4 regions of the Magnetospirillum sp. 15-1 genome follow, and region 3 is predicted to be linked to each of the others. Evidence: riboswitches for the same ligand, from Rfam matches in the RefSeq annotation. Region 3 holds a riboswitch; each other region holds the start of a gene.
What was found. A riboswitch is a leader RNA that binds a small molecule or an ion and turns the genes downstream of it on or off. The one in region 3 is predicted to bind cobalamin.
Positions count from the first base shown of each region.

Region 1: another riboswitch for cobalamin. It lies ahead of CP958_RS02575 (carbohydrate porin); the one in region 3 lies ahead of cbpA (modified peptide precursor CbpA).
Region 2: another riboswitch for cobalamin. It lies ahead of bluB (5,6-dimethylbenzimidazole synthase); the one in region 3 lies ahead of cbpA (modified peptide precursor CbpA).
Region 4: another riboswitch for cobalamin. It lies ahead of CP958_RS23685 (energy-coupling factor ABC transporter permease); the one in region 3 lies ahead of cbpA (modified peptide precursor CbpA).

Region 1 covers NZ_FXXN01000015.1:60,203-65,994, reverse strand. The annotation lists gene CP958_RS02590 (hybrid sensor histidine kinase/response regulator) at 1-532, opposite strand, end outside; gene CP958_RS02585 (response regulator transcription factor) at 536-1,279, opposite strand; gene CP958_RS02580 (helix-turn-helix domain-containing protein) at 1,670-3,442, opposite strand; cobalamin riboswitch at 3,522-3,771, shown strand; gene CP958_RS02575 (carbohydrate porin) at 3,840-5,213, shown strand; gene CP958_RS02570 (ETC complex I subunit) at 5,337-5,645, shown strand; tRNA gene CP958_RS02565 (tRNA-Arg) at 5,685-5,761, shown strand; gene CP958_RS02560 (hypothetical protein) at 5,792-5,792, opposite strand, start outside.
Region 2 covers NZ_FXXN01000028.1:431,459-437,250, forward strand. The annotation lists gene CP958_RS23380 (methylenetetrahydrofolate reductase C-terminal domain-containing protein) at 1-1,003, opposite strand, end outside; gene CP958_RS23385 (uroporphyrinogen decarboxylase family protein) at 1,014-2,279, opposite strand; gene CP958_RS23390 (cobalamin-dependent protein) at 2,294-2,947, opposite strand; gene CP958_RS23395 (MarR family winged helix-turn-helix transcriptional regulator) at 3,306-3,791, shown strand; cobalamin riboswitch at 3,858-4,046, shown strand; gene bluB (5,6-dimethylbenzimidazole synthase) at 4,092-4,844, shown strand; gene CP958_RS27185 (IS5 family transposase) at 4,849-5,409, opposite strand; partial or broken gene CP958_RS27190 (IS5 family transposase) at 5,310-5,627, opposite strand; gene CP958_RS23410 (flavin reductase family protein) at 5,701-5,792, opposite strand, start outside.
Region 3 covers NZ_FXXN01000013.1:48,320-54,111, reverse strand. The annotation lists gene CP958_RS01675 (hypothetical protein) at 1-864, shown strand, start outside; gene CP958_RS01670 (hypothetical protein) at 861-1,328, shown strand; gene CP958_RS01665 (hypothetical protein) at 1,325-2,467, shown strand; gene cbpB (peptide-modifying radical SAM enzyme CbpB) at 2,515-3,894, opposite strand; gene cbpA (modified peptide precursor CbpA) at 3,891-4,007, opposite strand; cobalamin riboswitch at 4,114-4,244, opposite strand; gene argC (N-acetyl-gamma-glutamyl-phosphate reductase) at 4,361-5,404, shown strand; gene CP958_RS01645 (gamma carbonic anhydrase family protein) at 5,413-5,792, shown strand, end outside.
Region 4 covers NZ_FXXN01000028.1:501,110-506,901, forward strand. The annotation lists gene CP958_RS23670 (ATP-binding cassette domain-containing protein) at 1-550, opposite strand, end outside; gene cbiQ (cobalt ECF transporter T component CbiQ) at 547-1,281, opposite strand; gene CP958_RS23680 (energy-coupling factor ABC transporter substrate-binding protein) at 1,278-1,550, opposite strand; gene CP958_RS23685 (energy-coupling factor ABC transporter permease) at 1,547-2,197, opposite strand; cobalamin riboswitch at 2,287-2,513, opposite strand; gene CP958_RS23690 (response regulator transcription factor) at 2,602-3,300, shown strand; gene CP958_RS23695 (stimulus-sensing domain-containing protein) at 3,310-4,938, shown strand; gene CP958_RS23700 (hypothetical protein) at 5,014-5,373, shown strand; gene CP958_RS23705 (lipid-binding SYLF domain-containing protein) at 5,374-5,792, opposite strand, start outside.

The DNA.
Region 1 (5,792 bases), on a different contig from region 3:
CCTTGCGCTCCAGCGAGGCGTTGAGATCGGACAGTTCGGCGGCGAGGCGCTGGATGGTGGTGATGTCGCCCCAGGCGCGCAGCGCGCCCACCAGGGCGGTGAACATCTTCTGGGCGGTCAGCTCCGCCTTGCTCTTGTAGTCGTTGATATCGTAGGCCAGCACCACGTCGCGCTCGGGGGCGTCGCCGGGCTGGCCGGTGCGCAGGATGATGCGGACGGTGCGGTTGCCCAGCTCCTCGCGGATGTGGCGGACCAGGCGCAGGCCGGCATCGGGGGTCTCCATCACCACGTCCAGCAGCACCACCGGAATTTCGGGCTGCAGGTCGAGGATGGCGGCGGCCTCGGCGGCCGAGGCCGCCTCGATGCACTTGAACGGCCGCCCCAGATACGACAGGTCGCGCAGAATGACCCGGGTCATCTGCAGAACCTGTTCGTCGTCGTCGACGATCAGGATGGGCCACGGCGGGGCCGAGGAGGCGGGGGCGGAGGGGGTGCCGCGCGGCTTTAACGCAAGTTTGCGCGGTCCCGCCATGGATTACCGCAGGCCGACCGGCGCGGCGAAGGCATAGCCGACGCTGTGGACCGACTCGATGGGCAGCGGATGGCCGAAGGCCTGGTCGCCCTTGGCCCGCAGGCGGCGGACCATGGAATCCACCGAGCGGTCGGCCGGGTCCCAGCCGCGCTTGCCCAGAGCCCGGAAGATCTCGTCGCGCGACACCGGCTCACCCGGTCGGGTCACCAGCAGCGAGACGAAGACCCGCTCGTTGCCGGTCAGCTTGATGGATTTGCCGTCGGGAGCGATCAGCGTCCAGGTCAACTGGTCGTAGATCCACTCGGTGGGAACCGCCGGCGCGGCGGATGGCGGCGGCGGTGCCTCGGGGGCCGGGCGGGATTCGTGCTGCAGGGCGGGCTGGGAGACGCGCATGCGCCGGGCCAGGGTGCGGACCTGGGCTTCCAGTTCGCGCAGTTCCACCGGCTTGACCATGTAGACGTCGGCCCCCACCTCCAGACCGACCACGCGGTCCACGTTCAGGCCGCGCGCCGTCAGCATGATGATGCCGATGTCGGAATGGGAACGAAGCCGGCCGGCGATGGAGAATCCCCCCTCTCCCGGCAGGTTGATGTCGAGAATGATGATTTCGACGGGACGTTCATCCAGGGCGCGGTCAAGCTCCTTGCCGTCGCCGCAGCCGATCACATCGTGCCCGCACGCCGAAAGGTACTCGACCAGATCCGCCCGAAGAGGAGCTTCGTCCTCGACCACCGCGATCCGCGCCATGGGGTCAAGCCTCCAGAATAATTACGACAGGGAAATCATAAACACCGAGTTACGTACAATAACAAGTCGTCGCACTATGTGACGCGTTGTTTCGCGCCGGAGGGCAGTACACCCCCTTGCTTCAATGGAAGCAAGGCAGTCTGCCGCTTTGGCTGTCTGTGATCTCCGTCATGTTTCGTCATGGAGCCGGCGCGATATAGCCGTAAGGCATATAGTCCTTACGGGAATATCCTCCCGAATCGATCATCCGATCCGACTTATCGCCGGGTGATCCGGCCGTCGAGGCGGAGAGGATGGAACGGCGCGGATCGTCTTCCTATATTCCGACGCCACCCAAAAGGCGTGGCGTGACGAGGCGTGTCAATTATTGGCTTTGATTTCCACGGTATCTCACCGCCGCGGGGATTTGCGGCTGCGCTTCGGCCGGGGCGGCGGATTGGGGTCCTCGGCGGGGAAGCCGGGCGGAGTCTCGGCCGGAGCGGCGGCATTTTGCGGCGGGGCGGGCGGCGGCAGAGCGGCGGGCGGGGCCGCCACCGGCTCCGGCGGCAGGGCCTGGATCTGGGTGCTGAGGACCTCGACCGTCTGGAGCAGGGCGTGCAGCTTGCTCTTGAGGTCGTCGAGGGAGGCGGACTCCACCGCCGCCGTCTTGGTCCGGGCCTGGCGCGGCCTGGCCCGTGCCGGAGCCTTGGGAGCCAGGGCCGAGCTTCCGCCGCTGAGGAAGGATTCCAGCCATCCGTCCAGCATCTCCGGCGTCGCGCCGCAGGTGGCGGCCACCTGCTCGCGGCTTTCCCCGGCCAGCACCCGCATCACCGCCTCGGTCTTCTGCCGGTTGCCGAAGCGCTTGCGGAGCGGAACCGCCGGTACCGGCAGGGCGGCGGGGCGGGGTGGGGCGGCGGGGCGGGGTGGCGCGGCGACCGAGACCGCCTGAACCGGCAGTACGGGCGGCGAGGTGGCGGAAATGCGGTCCGGCATCTCCCGCGGAGCCGGCGTGGGGGCGGCGGGGGCGGGGGGCGCCCCCAGCGTCTGCATGATCTGCTCGAGATCGGATTTGGCCGGCGGCGGGGCGAGCGGCGGTGACGCTCCCGGCTCCGGGGACGGGGGAGAGAGGCGGGCGAGAATCTTCTCCACCTCGGCGCGGGCGGCGGCGGCGGCTTCGGTCACCGGCCGGAAGCCCACCCGCCGCTCGATCAGCTCCAGCAGGATGGCGGAATCCCGGGCATAGGTCAGCGGCACCGAGGGATCGGCCCCCGCCGTGTGCTGGACGAAGCGCCTGACCCGCGCCGGAATACGGCGCAGCAGCCCGGCGCGGCGGGTGGACAGCACCTTGAACTCCATCACCTTGATCAGCAGGACGCCGTGGCGCCGGGGGTGCAGATGCTCGAACAGATATTCGATCAGCTCCACCTCGGCGAATTCCAGGATCAGGAAGCTCTTTTCCTGGGCCTGCCAGGTCAGGATGAAGTCGCTGATCTCGGCCAGTTGGGCCGCCATCTGGTCGGCGAAGACCGCCGGAGCGAGCATGGTCCAGGCCTTGCCGCTGGTCATGGGCAGGCGGCCGGGGCGGCCGAAATTGCGGGTCAGGTTGCGGGCCACCGCCAGCAGCACCCGGTTGCCGGAATGGCGGGTGCCGCGCGGAAAGCAATCGTGCAGCAGATCGGCCGCCTCGAAATCCATGGCCGGCGGCGGGTCGCCCAGCAGGCGGTCGAGGGATTGAAGGTTGCCGGGGACCACCACCTCGCCCTTTTCCGGCAACTGGCGCAGGGCCGAGCGCAGGCGGGCCAGCGCCGCTTCCGGATCGAACGGCGGCACCGCATCGGGCTCGGACATGGCGGAGGGCAGCACGACCGGCGGTTCCCCCGCCTCCATGCTGGCGGTCATGGGGGAGCGATGGAACGATTGCGCCACGCGGGACAGGCCGCCGCGCGCATATTGCAGCAGGGCATGGCGTTCGGCCGGCTCGGCCAGATAGCGCCAACTGGCGGCCAGCCGGCCCAATCCCCGCACCAGCGGAGCAAGCAGTCCGCCGCCGGATTGCGGGCGCGTCACGGACTCGCTGACCGTGAGCCAGCCGCCCTCGGCCGGCGGCGGCGGTGCCGTGTCTTCATCCATATCGGAAGCCGGTGGCAAATGCGAATCGGCCTCGGCCATATCCGTCCGTCTCACCCCAGGGGTATCTCCATTGGGCGCGAACTCTAACCCAGGCCTGGGCAGAGGTCCAACTTGCATTAGGACACAGGCGCGGGTACATCTTCGGCCAGATGGTTCCGACGGCCGCCCACGGGCGACCCGAGGTGAAAAGGGAACGCGGTCAAGGGCTTGTCGCCTGGAACCCGCGGCTGCCCCCGCAACTGTAGGCGGAGAGGAGCTGCCCGCCGAGAAGGCCACTGGTTTCGGCCCCGACGTCCACCGGGGGGCCGTATCGAACCGGGAAGGCTGGGGCAGGCTCCTTTGACCCGCGAGCCAGGAGACCTGCCATCATCGTCGCGTGCGCGCGCTTCCCCGGGCGGGGTGTCCCGGAGGTGGGTGGACCTGCGCCGCTTATTTGAGGGTGGATTTTGACATGAAGACTGGATTTTTCGTCACCGGACTGGCCGTGGCCGTCGGGGTGTGCCTGCCTTTCGCCGCTTCGCGGGCCGAGACCGAGGCGCCCAAGGGCTTCTGGGAGCGCGATACCCTGACCGGCGATTGGGGCGGCTTGCGCTCCGATCTGGCCGAGAAGGGCGTCAAGGTGAACGCCGCCTACACCGCCGAGATGCTGGGTAATCCGTCAGGCGGCATCAGGCGCCGCGCCGTGGCCGACGCCTTGCTCCAGGTGGACGTGGATGCCGATCTGGAGCAGGCCGTGGGTTGGAAGGGCGGCACCTTCCACGTCACCGGCCTGCACATCCAGGGCCGCCAGTTGTCGGCCAATTTCATCGGCAACCTGATCCCGGTCCGCGACATCGAGGCGGCGCCCTCGACCCGGCTGTTCTCTCTGTGGCTGCAGCAGAGCGCGCTGGACGACATGGTGTCGCTGCGCTTCGGCCAACTGCCCATGCAGGAGGAATTCTTCAACTCCGTGGTGGCCACCAACCTGATCAACTCCGCCTTCGGCTGGCCCGGCGCCTTCGCCGCCAACATGCAGAGCGGCGGCGGCGGCTATCCCATCTCCAATCTGGGCACTCGGCTCAAGGTCCAGCCGACCGGCGAACTGGCGCTGCTGGCCGGTCTGTTCACCGGCAACGTGGCCCCCGGCACCAATGCCGGCGGCGACGCCCAGAAGCGCAACCGCAGCGGCGTCGACTACACCGTCGATCAGCCGCCGGTGTGGATGGGCGAGGTGCAGTACGGCCTCAATCAGGATAAGGGTGCGGCGGGGCTGCCGGCCATGTTCAAGCTGGGCGGCTGGTACTATAACGGCCGCGCCACCGACCAGCGCTATGATCTGGCCGGGGTATCGCTGGGCGACGGTTCGGCCGGTGCCGCCAAGACTCATCGCGGCAACTGGGCCGTCTACGGCATCGCCGAAGGCATGCTCTACCGCGAGGCGGGAACCGAGGATCTGGGCCTGTCGGCCTTTTTGCGGGTCACCGGCCTGCCCGACGACCGCAACCAGATGCCGTTCTATTTCGATACCGGCCTCAGCTACAAGGGACCGTTCGAAGGTCGCGACGACGACGTCGCCGCCATGGGCTTCGCCTTCGGCCGGATGAGTTCGGCCCTGGCCGCCCGTGACGCCGATGCCAGGCGTTTGGGCACCGCCACCGCTCCCGACCATGATTACGAGGCGGTCGTCGAACTGACCTACCGCTACCAGGTGACCCCCTGGATGACCGTGGTGCCGGACGTCCAGTACGTGGTCCATCCGGGCGGTACCGCCACCCTGCCCGAGAACTCGTCCAAGACCATCCCCGATGCCACGGTGATCGGCCTGAGGACCGTGTTCAAGCTGTAGGTTCTTGCGGATTCCCCAGGCGTCGATTATACCTTGCGGGCGGAACCGTACGATGGGTGCCAACCCCTTGATTTAAAACGGTCCCGCCCGTACCAGGACTTATGACGAGCAGGAGAGACTTTGATGCAGGTCCGCATCTATCGCCCGGCCAAGACCGCCATGCAATCCGGCCGGAACGGCAACGCCAAGTCCTGGGTCCTGGAATACGAGCCCGCCGCTCCGAAGCAGCCCGACAACCTGATGGGCTGGCTGGGCTCGACCGACACCACCTCGCAGGTCCGCGTCAAGTTCGCCACCATGGAAGAGGCCGTGGCCTTCGCCAAGAAGAAGGGCATGGACTACACGGTGGCCACCGAGAACGCCCGTCTGCAGAAGCCCAAGAATTACGCCGACAATTTCCGTTTCGACAAGCTGGAATTCGGCCGCTTCTAAAGCGGCCCCAATTCCGCCGGGCCCATCTGGCGACGACGGGCGCCCTTAGCTCAGTTGGATAGAGCAGCCGCCTTCTAAGCGGCAGGTCGCTGGTTCGAGCCCAGCAGGGCGCGCCATCGCCTGTTGCCGACGGCGCGCGGGCCGCGT
Region 2 (5,792 bases), on a different contig from region 3:
CGAAGGCCTCCAGGTCGAAGACGTACTGGGTCTGGACGAATTGCGCCCCGGCCGCCACCTTGGCGGCGAGGCGCTGGACGCGGGCCGTCTCGGGCGGCGCGAAGGGATTGTCCACCGCCCCGATGAAGTAACCGGGCGGCACGGCCAGCGCCCGCCCCGACAGGAAGCGCCCGCCATCGCGCAGCGTCTTGGCGGTGGCGACCAGGGCGACGGCGTCCAGGTCGAAGACCGGCTTGGCCTCGGGATGGTCGCCCGCCAGCACGCCGTCGCCGGTCAGGCAGACCACGTTTTCGATCCCCAGGGCGGCGGCGCCCAGCAGGTCGTTCTGCAGCGCGATGCGGTTGCGGTCGCGGCAGGTCATCTGCATCACCGCCACGTGGCCGGCGCGGCTCAGCAGGGCGGCGGCGGCCATGCTGGACAGGGCGCAATGGGCCGCCGAGCCGTCGGTGACGTTGATGGCGTCCACCCATTGGCCCAGCCGTTCCGCCTGGGCCAGCAGGGCCGAGCCGTCGGCGGCGGTGCCCGGTCCGATCTCGGCGGTGACCACGAACTCGCCGGCAGCCAATTTGGCGGCCAGCCGCCCGGCGGGCAGGGGGCGGTCCGGCGGCAGTTCCGGGGCGGCGGGCTTGGCGTCCAGGGCCTCGGCCAGCCAGGCGGAGCGCCCGGCCCGGCGGTGGTCGAGCAGCGGCTGGCGCTCGGGCAGCCGTTCGCCCAGGCGGCTCCAGATGTCCTTCCAGGCGCAGGGCATGGCGGCATCCAACTCGCAGGTGCCGTCCGAGCGCACGCCGCCGCAGGGGCCGTTGCGCAAGCCCTTGGGACAGCGCATGGGACAGCCCAGCCCGGTGGCGTCCAGGGCGCACTGACCGCACATCCGGCAACCGAACAGGCGTTTCTTCAAGACCCGCTCGGCCCAGCCCAGGGGCCGTTCCAGGCGCCCGCGCCCCAGGACCGCCGCCGTCCGGCGGACCAGGGTCAGCATCAGGCGGCGCGGGGTGGAAGACATGGCCGCCTCCTCAGCCGCCGTACCGGCGGGCGGCGCCGAACATGGCGCGCACATTCTCGACCGGCGTTTCGTCGGGAATACCGAAGGCGCAATCCAGGATCAGCTTGCCGCCCTTGTTGAAGACGTTGTCGACCAGGTGCTTGACGGCGGCATCCACCTCGGCGGGAGTGCCGGTGGTCATCATGGACGGCGACAGGTTGCCGCGCAGCGCCACCACGTCGCCCAGCACCTCGAACGCCTTGACCATGTCGGTGCGCTCGAACCAGTAGATGCACTTGCCGGCCGGGATGTCGGCGATGTGCTCCAGCCGTTTGGTGCAGTCGGATTCCCACATGGGAATGGGAATGATGCCGGCGTCGATCAGATCGATCAGCATCTGCCGGAAGGGCGGCCACCAATAGGTGGTGAATTGCTGCTCCGACATGAACGTGTCGGGAGCCCAGTGGGTGGGGATGAAGACGAAGGGATTGCCGCTGGCCCGCACCGCCTCGATGGTGCTGCGGGTGATGGAGATGCGAACCTTGTCCAGCATTTCCAGCAACTTGTCCTTGCGCCGGAACAGATCGGTCATGATCTGCTTGGCGCCCCGAAAATAGTCGGCGATGTAGTCGTAGGGGGAGATGGACGAATACATGTAGGACGCCGGGTAGCCCAGGGCGGCCATGCGCTCTTCGAAGGCGATGTGCAGGTTGAACAGGCGTTCCGATTCCTCGGCGGCCTTCATCACCCGTTCCAGCGCCTGGCGGACCTTGGGCCGGGCGAAGGCGCGCATGCCCAGCACCAGCCGGGTATAGTAGAGGCTGGAAAAGGACGGCAGTTCCTCGAAGCCCTCGAACACGCCGGCCACTCGGGGCAGATAACGGCGGAAATAATAGCCGGTGGGGTCCTCCAGGTATTCGGCGTACTCGTCGCCCTTCATGTACTCGGCGTCCAGATACTGGAAGGGCTGGTTGTCGCCGACGCCGTGCCCCGGCCATTGCAACTGCTTGAAATCCAGCGCCTCCAGCGCCCGGCCCGAGGCGGTGGCCAGGAACATCGGGCTGTGGCAGTCGGGCTCGAATTCCTGAATGGCCCGAGCCGCGATCTCCGCCGTCTTGTCGTAGTCGTACATCAGCTGGCGGCAGGTGATGTTGCCGTACTTGGCCAGCCAGAAGGTGGGCTGCATGCCGATGGGCAGGCGGTCGGGCTGCTTCAGGTTGACGCAATCCATCACCCGCTGCCAGCGGGCGTCGTAGGCGACCTTGGCCTCGGGAGTCTGGGCGGGGGAAGCGATCATGTCGGAGTCTCCCGTCAGGCGGCCTTGGCCGTGCCGATCCACCCCTGGCACAGGGAGACGGCGGCCATGGCGTTCAATCCGAAGGCGTCGGCGCCGGTATAGCTGCGGACGGTCTCGTCCACCTGGCCGCCGCCGATCATGATCTTGAGTCCGTCGCGCAGGCCCGCCTGCTCGATGGCGGCAACGGTATCCTTCATGGCGTCGAAGGCGAGGGTGAGGAAGCCGGAAAGCCCGATCACCGCCGGCTTCAAGTCACGGACCGTGTCGACGAAGGTCTGGATCGGCACGTCGATGCCGAGGTCCACCACCTTGAAGCCGTTCACCTCCAGCATGAAGGTCACGATATTCTTGCCGATGTCGTGCAGATCGCCAGCCACGGTGCCGATCAGCACCACCGGTCCCGCGGCTTCGCCGTCACTGTCGTCCATCAGCAGGGGCTTCACCATGGCGCCGATCTGCTCGAGCATTTCGCCCGCCATCATCAGTTCGGGCAGGAAGTACTCGTTCTTCTCGAACCGGGCGCCGACGATATCCATGGCGGCGCGGCAAAGATCAAGAATGCGCTGGGGGTCGAAGCCCTGATCCAGGGCTTCGCGCGACAGGCGAAGGGCCGCGTCTTCGTCCATGTCGGCAATGGCGTTCACCAGGGCCGCCTCATTCAAGGCCATCTCGGACCTCCCTCTGTTTTTGTCGGGCGGGCCAATGGCCGCACCTCTTATGTGGGTACTGGACCATAAAGGACAGTATGCTGTCAATTCGATTCGATGAATTGTCATTCAGTCGGCAATATCGTGAGTGCCGCCGAATGGCGTATATATCCTATGATATCAGGCCTATCGCCAGTATTCCCCCCGGATGCCGCCGGATCATGTTGCCGTGACAATAACTTTCCGCACCGCAACACGATGTAATTGGGAATTAAAATAGTGCGTATACATACATAAATTCGGCGCATGGGGGATTGAGGTTGCCGGTGAATTGGGGTCAGATGCCCGGCACGGGCGAAATTGAAGGACGTGACGAACCATGCCGGAGGCGCTGCTGGATACGGGCGAGAACGACGCCCTGCCGATCTACGGCAATCCCGGACATCTGGCCCGGCGGCTCCATCAGATCGCCGTGTCGATCTTCCTGAACGAGACCCAGGACTTTGGCATCACGCCGGTCCAGTTCGCCTCGCTGACCGTGATCAAGGCATTTCCCGGCGTCGACCAGCGGTCGCTGGCGCGCATGATCGCCTTCGACCGCTCGACCATCGGCGATGTGGTGATCCGGCTGGAAAAGAAGGGCCTGCTGGAGCGGCGCGAGGGCAAGGATCGCCGCATCAAGTCCCTGTTCATCACCGAGGCCGGCGATACCATGCTGGCGGAGCTGGGCGAGCCGGTGCGGCGTTTCCAGCGCACCTTGCTGGAGCCGCTCTCCGAGGGCGAGCAGCTGATCTTCCGCTATTTGCTGCACAAGCTCGTCAACCAGAACAACGAGCTGAGCCGGGTTCCGCTGGAACTCCTGTGACCGACGTGCCCGCCGCCTCGGAGTCAGGGGGGTGTTTTGGGATGCTTCCCGGCGAGACATGATCTATGAATGGGCCATCCACTCGGTGCCGGGGCGCTTATGGCGCACCGGAGAATCGGGAACGCGGTGAAAGTCCGCGACGTGCCCAACGCTGTATGGGGGACCGGCAGGCTGATGCCACTGGCTTTGTGCTGGGAAGGCGCCTCGCTGGGATGAACCCGAGTCAGAAGACCGGCCAAGTGGAGATGGTCCTTCCGGCCTGGACACCGGTTGGGCGCACGCCATCACAGGGGAAAGCTGATGGATGCCCAAAGCTCTCTTTTGCCTGCCGCTCCCATGCCCGCCGCCGAGCGGGACGCCGTCTACCGGGCCATGCTGACGCGCCGCGACACGCGGGGCGAATTCCTGCCCGACCCCATCCCGGACGAGGTCTTGAGCCGGGTGCTGATCGCCGCCCACCATGCGCCCTCCGTCGGCTTCATGCAGCCGTGGAGCTTCGTCGTGGTGCGCGACCGGGAGGTCCGGGGCCGCGTCCATGACGCCTTCCTCAAGGCGCATGCCGAGGCGGCGGAGATGTTCCCCGAGGACAAGCGGGACGTCTACCGCTCGCTGAAGCTGGAGGGGATTCTCGAGTCGCCCGTCAACATTTGCGTCACCTGCGATCGCGACCGCGCCGGTCCGGTGGTGATCGGCCGGACCCATATCCGCACCATGGACCTCTACAGCAGCGTCTGCGCGGTGCAGAACCTGTGGCTGGCGGCGCGCGCCGAGGGACTCGGCCTCGGCTGGGTCAGTATCTTCGACAACACCGAGGTGCAGGAAATCCTGAACATCCCCAAGGGGATCATTCCGGTGGCCTATCTGTGTCTCGGCCGGGTGCGGGGCTACCACCCCAAGCCGGAACTGGAAAGCGCCGGCTGGCGGCCCCGTCTGCCCCTGGAGACGCTGCTGCACTTCGACGGCTGGGGCCGGCAGGAGGAGGGTGGCGTCCTGACGGAATGTGTGCGCCAGGACCAGGATGCGGTCGGCAAGGGAACATTCGTTCCCGTCTAGGTGTTTAGGTCCTGTTGACAAAGGCCGGTAGCCATAGTTTGGCAGCGGCGAGATGCAGGAATCCAAGAAAGGATTTGGCGGTCTTGTCGTAGCGGGTGGCGATGCGTCGGAACTGCTTGAGGCGATTAAACATGCGCTCGATGCGATTGCGATCCTTGTATCGCAGGAAGTTGCATGCAATGGGCTGGGAGCGATTGGACCGGGGCGGGATGACCGGCAGGATGCCGTGAAAGAGCAGGTTCTCGCGCACGGCGTCGCCGTCATAGCCCTTGTCGGCCAGCAGCATGCGCGGGGTGGCGGTCGGCAACGCCATCAGGTCTTCGACCGCCTGATAATCCGAGACTTCGCCGCCGGTCAGCTTGAAGCCAAGAGGGCGTCCCTGACCGTCTGCGCGGGCGTGGATTTTGCTCGTAAAGCCGCCGCGGCTTCGACCAAAGCCTTCCTTATGAGTCCCCCTTTTGCGCCAGCGGCTTGGCTGTGCCCTCGGACAATGGTGCTGTCGATCATATGCTGCCAATCGTCGGTCAGGCCGAGATCGACCAACGTTTCCAGTAGGGCATCCCACACGCCTTGCTCGGCCCAGCGGCGGAACCGGACATTGACCGAATTCCATTTGCCGTAACGCTCGTGCATGTCGCGCCACGGGCAGCCGACCCGCAGCACGTGAAGCATGCCGTTGATGAAACGGCGGTTGTCATGGGAAGGACGGCAACCGCGCCCCCGTTCAGCGGGCAGCAACTCCCCGATGATCCCCCATTCCTCGTCCGTCAGATCGCCACGCATACCACTGGTCTCCGCAAAGACCAGGGTTGAATCACGTCCGGCTGAGTTTGGGAATCCCCTTTGTCAACAGGACCTAATCCAGTCCGTCCGGCAGCTTCGCCCGCATCATGTCGCGCCGGTCCAGCCGGTCGCCGTCGACGATGAAGGTGCCGTCGCCGACGGCGT
Region 3 (5,792 bases):
GGCAACACGTCCCTGGCCGCCGAGGACTTCAAGGAGTTCCGCGCCATCAACAAGGATGCCCCCCTGCCCCGCGACAAGGACAATGTACTGGTGCTGGTGGAGACCGGCACCGCCCCGGTCAAGATTTCCGACGGGCCGCGCCTCAGGATCAAGCGCAGCGGCAGCACCGAGACGGCCCGCATCAGTTGGCCCGATCCCGACCACCCCAAGGACCCTGCCGACGCCAATGCCGTCCTGCTGGAGGACATCTTCCGTCAGGCCTCGACCCGGGGCGGCCGGCCGTTCGATTCCATCCTGGAAGGCAAGGCCGACTTCAAGGACACCGCCGATACGGTGGGCAACGTCGCCCTGGTCGGCGCGGTGCTGGCCGCCAAGGTGGCGACCGAGAGCGGCCCCCGGCGGCGCGAGACCAAGGAGCAGCGCGAAGCCCGCGAGCGGACCCAGGCCGGCGCCGCCATGGTGGGGGCCGGCCTCGCGGTGATCGGCGGGCTGTCCAAGCTGTTCGCCCACTCCATCGAGTCCCAGGCGGACACCCGCTATTGGGACAATCTTTCCGACCGGGTCCAGGGCCTGACCCTGGCCCTGCCCGACAAGGTCACCACGCTGTCCGTGGCGTTCCAGTCGCCGGGCGGCTCGTCGCTGGAAACGGTGGACGTCCCCATCCGGCGTGCCGGCAAGTGCGGTCTGGTCTGGGCACGGCACGGCTCGGCCGTTCCGCGCAATCCCCGCGCCCCCAACAGCGTTCCCCCCGACGTGATGGCCTCGCCCATCGTCATTCCCGCCGTGGAAGCCAGACCCGCGCCACAGGAAGCGAAAGCCCCTGCGGCGGACACGAATACCAAGTCCAAGGAGTCATCGCCATGAAGCGCCTGCTCGTTCCCGCCTTCGGCCTGCTGCTGCTCGGCGGCTGCGCCTCCCTGGACCCGGCCCCCCATTGCGACATGTCCCGCGTCGCCAGCCAGCGCGATCTGGTGGCCGGACCCGCCATGGTCGAGGACGAGAAATCGCCCTTGAAGGAAATGCCCATGAACTCGGTGAACATCACCGACCCCAACATCATCCGGAAGCTCTACGTGCGCTCCATCGCCGCACGGCGCACCGAGACGGGGACGGTGGAGGTGGTGGCCCAGGTGGTCAACTGCACCGACTTCCCGCAATCCGCCGAGGCCCGGACCCAGTTCTACGCCGCCGACGGAGCGGCGTCCGAGCCGGTCAGCGCCTGGCGCCGGATGCAATTCGCGCCGCGCACCTCCAACACCTACCGCGAGCTGTCGCTGGGCGACAAGACCGTGGACGGCTACATGATCGAGATGAGGGAAGGCAAATGATCACGCGCCTGCTGGCCGTTTCGGCCCTCGCCCTGCTGGTCCCGGTCATGGCCGAGGCCCAGACCGTCGGCGCCAAGGTGCCGCCCTACCAGCCGCCGGCCAAGGTGGCGCCCCCCGTCCGCGACGGCGGCGAGGCGCTCGACGCGGCCGCGGTCAGGCCCAACCCGTTCAAGCCCCAGGAAGACGTCATCGCGCGCTTCAAGGACGCCTATACTCAGGGCGGCCGGCCGCGCCTGGCCTTCTGGTGGAACCGGCAACTGTCGGATACCCTGGCCCAGTGGTATTCCGAGACCCGCACCGTCACCGCCGACAAGAGCCGCAACTCCACCGAGGGCGACCTCACCCTCAAGCAGTCGGGCGGTCGCCAGAGCGTCACCGAGACCCAACGCCGCGCCGGCGATCCGGCCGAGCGCCCGGCGCGCGGCGAGACCTGGGAATGGGAATTCCAGGACGGCTTCCTTGCCCCCTTCCTGCAGGCCGACGCCAGCGTGGTCGACCGCACCATGATCACCCGCATCATGGGAGCCGGCGCCGAGGAGATCGATCCCAAGACGGTGGAGGTCATGGCCATGCAGACCATGGCCGATGTGATGGTCGAGGTGCTGGTGGCCGATTCCACCCAGTCGAGCACCGGCTACGAGTTGCGCGCCCGCATCCTCGACGTCAAGTCGGGACGCATCCTGGCGGTGGTCAACAGCCGCTCGCTGAAAGAATGGCAGAAGACCGACAAGACGACGGCGTCGGCACGCGGCTTCGACCTGCCCGACGAGGATGACGACAGCTTCGGCCCCGAACGCGCCGACCAGCGCTACAAGGCCACCTCCAGCGGCTTCGAGCGCAAGCGCAAGCCGCCCAAGCTGGCGGTCATCGCCCACAACCTCGCCACCAACGTGATGAGCGCCATGCTGCCGCGCCTGGAGGGCGGAGCCATGCCGGCCACCAGGACCGACCCGACGATGCCGACGCCCCTCGCTCCGGCCCAGCCCGCCGGTCCGGCCGCCAAGCCGGTGCCCAACCAGAGCGCCGTACCGCTGCCCGACGTGGAGGCCAAGCCCCTGCCCGCCCCGGAAAAGGCGACCAAGGTGGAGGCAGGACCGGCGGGGGAAGAACCGCCCATGCCCAAGCCGACACGGGAGTAAAATAAACAGTCCCCCTCTCCTGGCGGACGGGAGAGGGGGACTTGCGTCTAGCAGCCGAAGGCGAAGGCGGTTTCGGTGCCGTCGTCCCAGCCGTCCCACATATAGTCCTCGGCGATGCCGTCGGCGATCAGGCGGAAGGCGTACTGGGCCTGATCCAGATAGAAGCCGCAATAGGCGCCGATCTGCTCCATGCCGCCATTGGCCTCGTGCGCCTCGGCCGGACAGGGCGAGCCGCAGAAATGCCGTACCGGACAGGTGGAGCAGGCCTTGATGTCCTCGACCTTGCGGCCCGTCACCAGCTTGAAGGCCGGGCTTTCCAGCACGTCCTCCACCTTGTCGGTGAACAGATTGCCGCCGGCGAAGGCCGGCAGGCCGATGAACTCCGAGCACGGGAACAGCGAGCCGTCGGGCGCCAGGGCGAAGAACGAGCGACCGCCGCCGCAGGGCGAGATGTCGCACATCAGCCGCCGGGCGGTGGGTGCCAGGATGGAGATCAGGATGTTGACGAAATTGGCCACCACCAGCTTGCGGCCGGTTTCCCGGTAAAGCTGATGGGTGCGGTCGAGCGCCGCCAGATAGGCCTTGGAAACCGCCTCGTCCTCGGCCCACGCCCCCTGTCCGCCCGGCTGGGTGCAGCGGACGACGTTGAGCATGCAGGCCGGAACCTCCTCGGCATGGAGGAATTCCACCATGTCGGTCAACTGCCCCAGATTCTCGCGATTCATGGTGCAGATGACATTGAAGCCGGCATAGCCCTTGAGGCGGCGGATGGCATCCACCGTGGAGTTGAACACGCCGTCGCCGGTCCAGCGCTTGCGGGAACGGTCGGCCACCTCGGCGACGGGAGCGTCGAGCGACAGGCCGATGCCGCAGCCCCGCGAGGTCAGGAACTCCACCGCCCGGTCGTCCAGCAGGGTGGCGTTGGTCTGCACCCCGAAGCGAAAGCGGTCGGAATAGGTGTCGATGGCCTCGAACATGGCGTCACGGTTGAGCAGTGGCTCGGCGCCGTGGAAGATGATCTGCGGCTTGCGGCCCTCGGGCACGGTGCGGGCGAAATATTCGTCCAGCCGGGCCATGGCTTCCAGCAGCTTATCGCGGCTCATATGCTCGCCGGTGCGCCGCATGGTCTGCGGGATGTAGCAGTACGAGCAATCCAGGTTGCAGCGTTCCGTCGGGTTGAAATAGACCGCCGAGGGCTTCAGGTGGAAGCGCAGCATGTCCATTTCGCGGGCGAAATCCTCGCGCTTGGCCCGCCAGTCGCGTTCCAGCGCGCCGTCGTCGAGGACGGTTTCCATCTCGTCCTTGCGCACCAGAGCCCAGAAGGCGTTGTCCGCGTCGATCAGGGCGGTGTAGTCGGCATGGCCGATCTCGAACCGCTGGAGGCCGTCGGGAAGACGGCCCCCAAGGATGGGGGCCGCCAGAGTCACCGCTTCACCTGCTTGTCCATCAGGACGTAATGGGACAGGCCGGTGCCCTCGGCATCGCAGGTCTTGCGGCTGGCGATGACGGTGGGACGGGGCTTGCTTTCAGTCTTGGTCATGGCGATTCCTTCGTATGCCAAAGGGGCTAACGGCCAAGACGCGGATGCGCCTTCGCCGAAACCCTTTACCATCGGATTTCGCCCCTCGTTCAACCATGTCCTACAGGTCTTCTGGCTCTCGGATCAGCCACGGAAACCACGCCTTCCCGGCGTTTCGCCAGTGGCTGGGCCCGAAGGCCCCGTGGTCCGTGTCCCCGATTACAGCGGCGGGACCGCCACGGAATTTCACCGTGTTCCGGGATGCAGGACGAACATGGCTCTACAATGCCGCAATGGAGACGTCAAGTTCGCGCGGTTGTCGCCCGGAAAATGGCCTGCTATCGTCCGCTCCCCATGTTCAAGGAAGTAGGGTCATCATGAAGGACGTTTCCGTCGCCATCCTGGGAGCCAGCGGCTATACCGGCGCCGAGCTTGTGCGCCTGCTGGCGCTGCATCCGGCCTTCAAGATCAAGGTGATGACCGGGGACCGCAAGGCCGGCCAGTCCATGGAATCGGTCTTTCCCCATCTGGGCGGCCTGAAGCTTCCCGATCTGGTCGCCATCGATCAGGTGGACTTCAAGGCCGTGGACGCGGTGTTCTGCTGCCTGCCTCACGGCACCACCCAGGAGGTGATCGCCGCCCTGCCCGCCTCGGTCAGGATCGTCGATCTGTCGGCCGACTTCCGGCTGTTCGACGTGGACACCTATGCTCAGTGGTACGGCCACGAGCACCGGGCTCCCGAATTGCAGAAGCAGGCGGTCTACGGCCTGACCGAACTGGCTCGCGACAAGGTGGCCAAGGCGCGGCTGGTGGCCAATCCCGGCTGCTATCCCACGTCGGTCCAGTTGCCGCTGATCCCGCTGCTCGAGGCCGGGCTGATCGAGGCCGCCGACATCGTCATCGACGCCAAGTCGGGCGTGTCGGGCGCCGGGCGCGCCGCCAAGGAGGCCAATCTCTACACCGAGGTGACCGAGGGCATGCACGCCTATGGCGTCGCCAGCCACCGGCACGCGCCGGAGATCGAGCAGGGACTGGCGCAAGCGGCGGGCACCCCGGTGCTGGTCAGCTTCACCCCCCACCTGATCCCCATGAGCCGGGGCATGCTGTCGACCATCTATGTCAAGACCAGGGGCGGCGCCAAGGCCGCCGACCTGCGCACCCGGCTGGCCAAGGCCTATGAGGGCGAGCCCTTCGTGCGGCTGGCGCCCGAGGGCGTGGTGCCCCACACGCGGCATGTGCGCGGCTCCAACCACTGCGTGATCAACGTGTTCGACGACCGGGTCCCCGGACGGATCATCATCACCTCGGTGATCGACAATCTGGTCAAGGGCGCGTCCGGTCAGGCGCTGCAGAACATGAACCTGATGTTCGGCCTGCCCGAGACCTTGGCGCTCGAACAGCAACCCATGTTCCCGTGAGGACAGCGATGAGCGGTAATATCCTTCCCTTTCAGGGCGTCAGCCCGACCATCGCCCCCGACGTGTTCGTCGCCCCCAATGCCGTGGTGATCGGCGACACGGTGATCGGCGCCGGCACCTCGGTGTGGTTCAACTGCGTCATCCGCGGCGACGTGCACGAGATTCGCATCGGCGAGCGCACCAACATCCAGGACGGCACCGTCGTCCACGTCACCGGCGGCAAGCTGGGCACCTATATCGGTTCGGACATCACCATCGGCCACGGCGCCATCCTGCACGCCTGCACCCTGGAAGACGCCTGCTTCGTCGGCATGGGCGCCGTGGTGCTGGACGGCGTGGTGGTGGAATCGGGCGCCATGGTGGCGGCGGGCGCGGTGGTGACGCCGGG
Region 4 (5,792 bases), on a different contig from region 3:
GACGATCGAGCGCCGCCAGCAGGCGTTTGCCCCCCTGGTGGTCGAGACCGGCCAGGGGTTCGTCCAGCAGCAGCACCTCCGGTTCCATGGCCAGGGCCCCGGCGATGGCCACCCGCTTCTTCTGGCCGAAGGACAGCATATGAGTGGCGCGCCCGGCCAGTTCGGCGATGCCCAGGGCCTCCAGCGCCGCGTTCACCCGCCGGCGGGCCTCCGCCTCGGACAGGCCGAGATTGAGCGGCCCGAACGACACGTCCTCGGCCACCGTGGCGGCGAACAACTGGTCGTCGGGCTCCTGCAGCACCAGCCCGACCCGGCGGCGCCAGCCGGTCAGCGCCGCCCGCGAATACCCTATGGCCTCGCCTCCCAGCAGCACGGTGCCGGCGGCCGGCTTCAGCGTGCCGTTCAGGTGGAGCAGCAAGGTGGTCTTGCCCGCCCCGTTGGGTCCCAGCACCGCCAGCCGCCGCCCCCGCTCCACCGCGAGATCGAGACCGGCCAGGGCGGCGACGCCGCCGGGATAGGCATAGCAGAGGCCCCTGGCCTCGAGAATCATCCCAGCCACAGGCTCACCCCCGCCAGCAGGGCGTGACCGCCCAGAATCAGCGCCAGGGCCGGTCCCGAGGCCGGGCGCGCGGTGGAAATCATGGGCAGCGAGCCGTCGAAGCCCCGTGCCGCCAGTCCCGTCTCCAGACGCCTTGCCCGTTCCATGGCGCGCGGCAGCAACTGGGCGATCAGCAGGCCGAGGGAGCGCACCTGCCGCCGCGGCCCGAACCAGCCGAGACGCGCCTCCTGGGCGGTGCGGATGGCCGTCGCCTGGTCCAGCAGCAGGAACAGGAAATGCCAGGTGAGCAGCATGATCTCGGCGATCTCGGCCGGCAGGCCGATACGGCGCAGGCCGCGCACCAGATCGGGAGCCGGGGTGGTGGCGGCCAGCAGCAGCAGGGCCGAGGCGGCGGAAGCGGCGCGCAGTACCACCAGGGCGGCGCGGCGGCCCTGGTCGGCGGCCAGATGCAGGCCGTGTGAATCCACCTCCACGGCCAAGGTGGCGGCACCGGTCAGCACGAAGCCCAGCGGCAGGGCGTTGAGACGCAGCCAGTCGCCGGCGGGCAGCCGCGCCCCGCCCAGGGCCAGGCCCCAGACGGCGCCCAGCACCAGCGCCCCGCCCGGCCAGGGCGGCAGGATCAGGGCCAGGACCAGCAGGCCGAGGGCGAGCGCCGCCTTTTCCGACGGCGCCCGCTTTCGCCACGGCCCCGCCTGGGACAGGCGGTCAATGGCGAGACTCATTTGCTGGAACGACCGTGCCGCCGTCCGATGACGTAGCCCAGCAGACCGGCTCCGAAGGCGGCCTGGACCGCGAACAGCAGCCCCTCGATCTCCTTGGAAGGCTGCCAGAACGGCCCGGTCCACTTCTCGTAGGCGGGATGGGACGAGGTCACCACCTCGCTGGCCGCGTCGTCGGTGCCGCCGAACTGGCCGGCCGGGTTGAGGATCAGCGGAGCGGCGACGATCAGCAGGGCGGTGCCCAGCAGCAGGGAATTGGTGCGCGCGCTCATGCCTTGGCTCCTTCGATCCGCATGCGGCGGCCGGCGAGGGCGTTCATCACCACCACGGTGACCAGTCCCTCGGCCACCGCCAGGGGCGCTTGCGTGATGGCGAAGATGCCGCCGAACTTGGCGAAGGCGCCGGCAAAGCCGGTCTCGGCATCGGGAAAGGCCAGGGCCAGTTGGAACGAGGTGACCACATAGGTGGCGAGATCGCCCAGAAACGCCGAGAGGAACACCGCCACCGCGACCGGAACGCCGAGCCGCCCGGCGAGGCGCCAGACGCCATAGGCCACCCACGGCCCGGCGATGGCCATGGAGAAGACGTTGGCCCCCATGGTCGACAGCCCGCCATGGGCGAGCAGCAAGGCCTGGAACAGCAGCACGATGGCGCCGATCACCGCCATGATGCCGGGACCGAACTGCATGGCGCCCAGCGCCGTGCCGGTGGGGTGCGAGCACGAGCCGGTGACGCTGGGCAGCTTGAGCGCCGACAGCACGAAGGTGAAACCGGCCGACGCCGCGATGTCGAGCCGCGCCTCGGGCCGTTCGGCCACGATGCGCTTCAGCGAGCGCGCACCCAGCACCACGAAGGGGGTGGAAACGCAGGTCCAGGCCAATGCGTGCCCGGCGGGAAGAAAACCTTCCATGATATGCATGATGAACAGACTCCGTTCGTCGAGAGACTTCACTCGTCGCCGCGAAACGGAAAACTGACCCGACGGCACACCCCGGCCGAACGGGCTCGCAAGCGACTCTCGATGATGGCAGGTCTCCTGACTCGCGGGTCGTTGGGTCCGGCATAGCCTTCCCAGCCCATTTTCGGGCCAGTGGCGTCTCTAACGGCCGGAACCTCTCCGCCTACAGTTGCGGGGGCAGTCACGGATTTGACCCTCTTTTCGAGGGGCGCACCGCGTTCCCATTTTCACCCCGTGCCGTCGCCGGCCACGGGGAACCATCGCCGGGCACTATAATTTCGCCATGATCGGGATGCAAACCATTCCGGGACTGGTGGATTTGGGCCTGCTAGATTATGGCCCTGGCCTGTTTGAGGAGGTTTCCCGTGTCCCATACCATCGCCCTGGTCGACGACGACCGTAACATCCTGACCTCGGTCTCGATGGCGCTGGAGGCCGAGGGCTTCAAGGTGCGCACCTATACCGACGGCGCCGAGGCGCTACGCGGCCTGACCAGCCAGCCGGCCGACCTGGCCGTGCTCGACATCAAGATGCCGCGCATGGACGGCATGGAGCTGCTGCAGCGCCTGCGCAAGCAATCGGCCATCCCGGTGATCTTCCTCACCTCCAAGGATGACGAGATCGACGAGTTGCTCGGCCTGCGCATGGGCGCCGACGACTACATCAAGAAGCCCTTTTCGCAGAAGCTGCTGATCGAGCGTATCCGCACCCTGATCCGCCGGCTGGAGGCCAACGCCGCCGGACCGGACGAGGGGGGCGGCGAGACCCTGGTGCGCGGGCTGCTGGTGCTCGACCCCGGCCGGCACATCTGCACCTGGAAGGGAAAGGCGGTCGACCTCACCGTCACCGAGTTCCTGCTGCTGAAATCCCTGGCCATGCGCCCCGGCCACGTCAAGAACCGCGACCAGTTGATCGATGCCGCCTATGGCGAGTCCATCTACGTGGACGACCGCACCATCGACAGCCACATCAAACGGCTGCGCAAGAAGTTCCGCGAGGTGGACGACGAGTTCGCCCAGATCGAGACCCTGTACGGCGTCGGCTATCGTTATCGTGACGAGTGAGTCGCTGTCATGACGAGTGAGCCTGGGCCTTCCCGGCGGCGCCTGCCCCGCTGGCGGCTGCTCGCCTCGCCGCTCACCCGGCGCATCCTGGCGGTCAACCTGCTGGCGCCCATCGTGCTGGTGGCGGGCGTCATGTATCTCGACCGCTACAAGCAGGGGCTGATCCGCGCCGAACTGGACGGGCTGGGCACCCAGGCCGAGATGGTGGCCGGCGCCATCGGCGAGGGCGCGGTGTTCGAGGAAGAGATGGGCTTCTTCGAGATCAATCCCGACATGGCGCAGCAGATGGTGCGCCGCCTGTCCGAGCCGGCCAAGTTCCGCGCCCGGCTGTTCGGGGCGGTGGGCGAACTGGCCGCCGATTCCCGCGTGGTAGGCGGCGCCAAGGGCTCCATCTACATCGAGGAACTGCCGCCGCCCACCCCGCCCCACTGGGCCGACCGGCTGGCGCGGCAGTGGGACCGCTGGGCGCGATGGATGCCCAGGGACGAGACCCTGCCGCTCTACCGCGAGCATCCCAACGCGCGGGCCGACGATTTCGAGGAGGTGATGAGCGCCATGGCCGGACGGCCCGCCTGGGCGGTGCGGTCGCGCAAGAGCGGCGCCCTGATGCTGTCGGTGGCGGTGCCGGTCCAGCGCTACAAGCAGGTGGTGGGCGCCCTCTTGATCACCGCCGACGGCACCAACATCGCCCGCTCGCTGTTCCAGGTGCGCATCGCCATCCTGCAGGCCTTCGCCGTGTCGCTGGCGCTGACCATCGGCGTGTCGCTCTACATGGCCGGCACCATCGCCCGGCCCATCCGCCGGCTGGCCCTGGCCGCCGAGCGGGTCCGCCACGGTCAGGGCCGCGTCCACGCCATTCCCGACCTGTCGCGGCGCAAGGACGAGATCGGCGAGCTGTCCGTGGCCCTGAAGGAGATGACCGAGGCCCTGTGGCGGCGCATGGACGCCATCGAGGCCTTCGCCGCCGACGTGGCCCACGAGATCAAGAACCCGCTGACCTCGCTCCGCTCGGCCGTCGAGACGGCGGCGCGCATCGAGGACCCGGAAAAACGCGCCCGCCTGATGGCCATCGTGCTGGACGACGTCGGGCGCCTGGACCGGCTGATCAGCGACATCTCGGACGCGTCGCGCATCGACGCCGAGATGAGCCGGGCCGAGACCGGGCCGGTGACCCTGGACGCCATGCTCGACACCATGGCCGAGATCTATCGCGGCACCTGCGAGGACCGGGGCCTGCGCTTCGAGGTGGAGCGGCCCGGGGGCGACGCCCTGGCGGTCCAAGGCATCGAATCGCGTCTGGTCCAGGTACTGCGCAACCTGATCGCCAACGCCGTGTCGTTCAGCCCGGAGGGCGGCCTGATCCGTCTTGCCGCCCGGCGGGACGGCGGACGCATCGTGCTGACCGTCGAGGATCAGGGGCCGGGCATACCGCCCAACAAACTGGACGCCATCTTCGAGCGTTTCTACTCGGAGCGGCCCGAGGGCGAGAAGTTCGGCACCCATTCCGGCCTGGGCCTGTCCATCTCGCGCCAGATCGTCGAGGCCCATGGCGGCACCATCCGCGCCGAGAACCGCGAGGCCGACGGCCCGACGGGGGGCGGAGCCCGATTCGAGGTGAGCCTGCCCGCGTCGGACTGAAGCGAGCGCACCACCTTTATTCCGCCGCATTCCGGTGGCCTGATACGTCATCACGTTTTTGGGGAGCACACGCTCATGAACAAGACTCTGATCGCCGTCCTTGCCGCCCTGCCCCTGCTGTCCGCCCTGCCCGCCGCCGCCCAGCAAGGCGATATGCCCAGGGACAATCGGGAAATGCGGCAGGATCACCGCGAGATGCGCCGCGACAACCGCGAGATCGGCCAGGACCGCAAGGAAGCGGTCCACGATCGCAACGAACTGCGCAAGGACAGGAAGGACGGCGACAAGGACGCCGTCGCCAAGGACCGCGCCGAACTGCGCAAGGACCGCAAGGAAATGCATGAGGACAAGCGCGAGCGCCGCGAGGACCGCAAGGATCTCAAGGACGACCGCCGCGACCGCCGCGAGGATCGTCGCGAACGCCAGGAGCGCTGATCAGCGCGACAGGATGTCCCTCAACCGGTCCGCCTGCCGGGAATCCACCGTTCGGCTGAACAGAATATCCTCCGGCGTCGGATTGCCGCCGTAATAGGCGGAATTCCACGAATGGCGGGGCAGGATGCCTGCCCCGTCCAGGGTGGCGCCGCCATAAAGGCCGACGGCGCGCGAGAAGGCATAGATATCGGCGCCCACGTTGGTGGTGGTATTGGCCGAGGCGCCCGCGCCCACCACCACCACCGCCACGCCGGCCTCGGCGCCGGCCTTGAACTGGTTCTCCACCACCGCCTTGAGGCCGCCCTCGTTCATGATGATGTAGACCGCCTCGGCGTCCTGCAGGCCGATCTGCAGCCCGACGCTGCCCGCCGCGATGGAGTAGAAGGCCGGACCGCTCCAGCGCCCCGACCCGTCGCGGG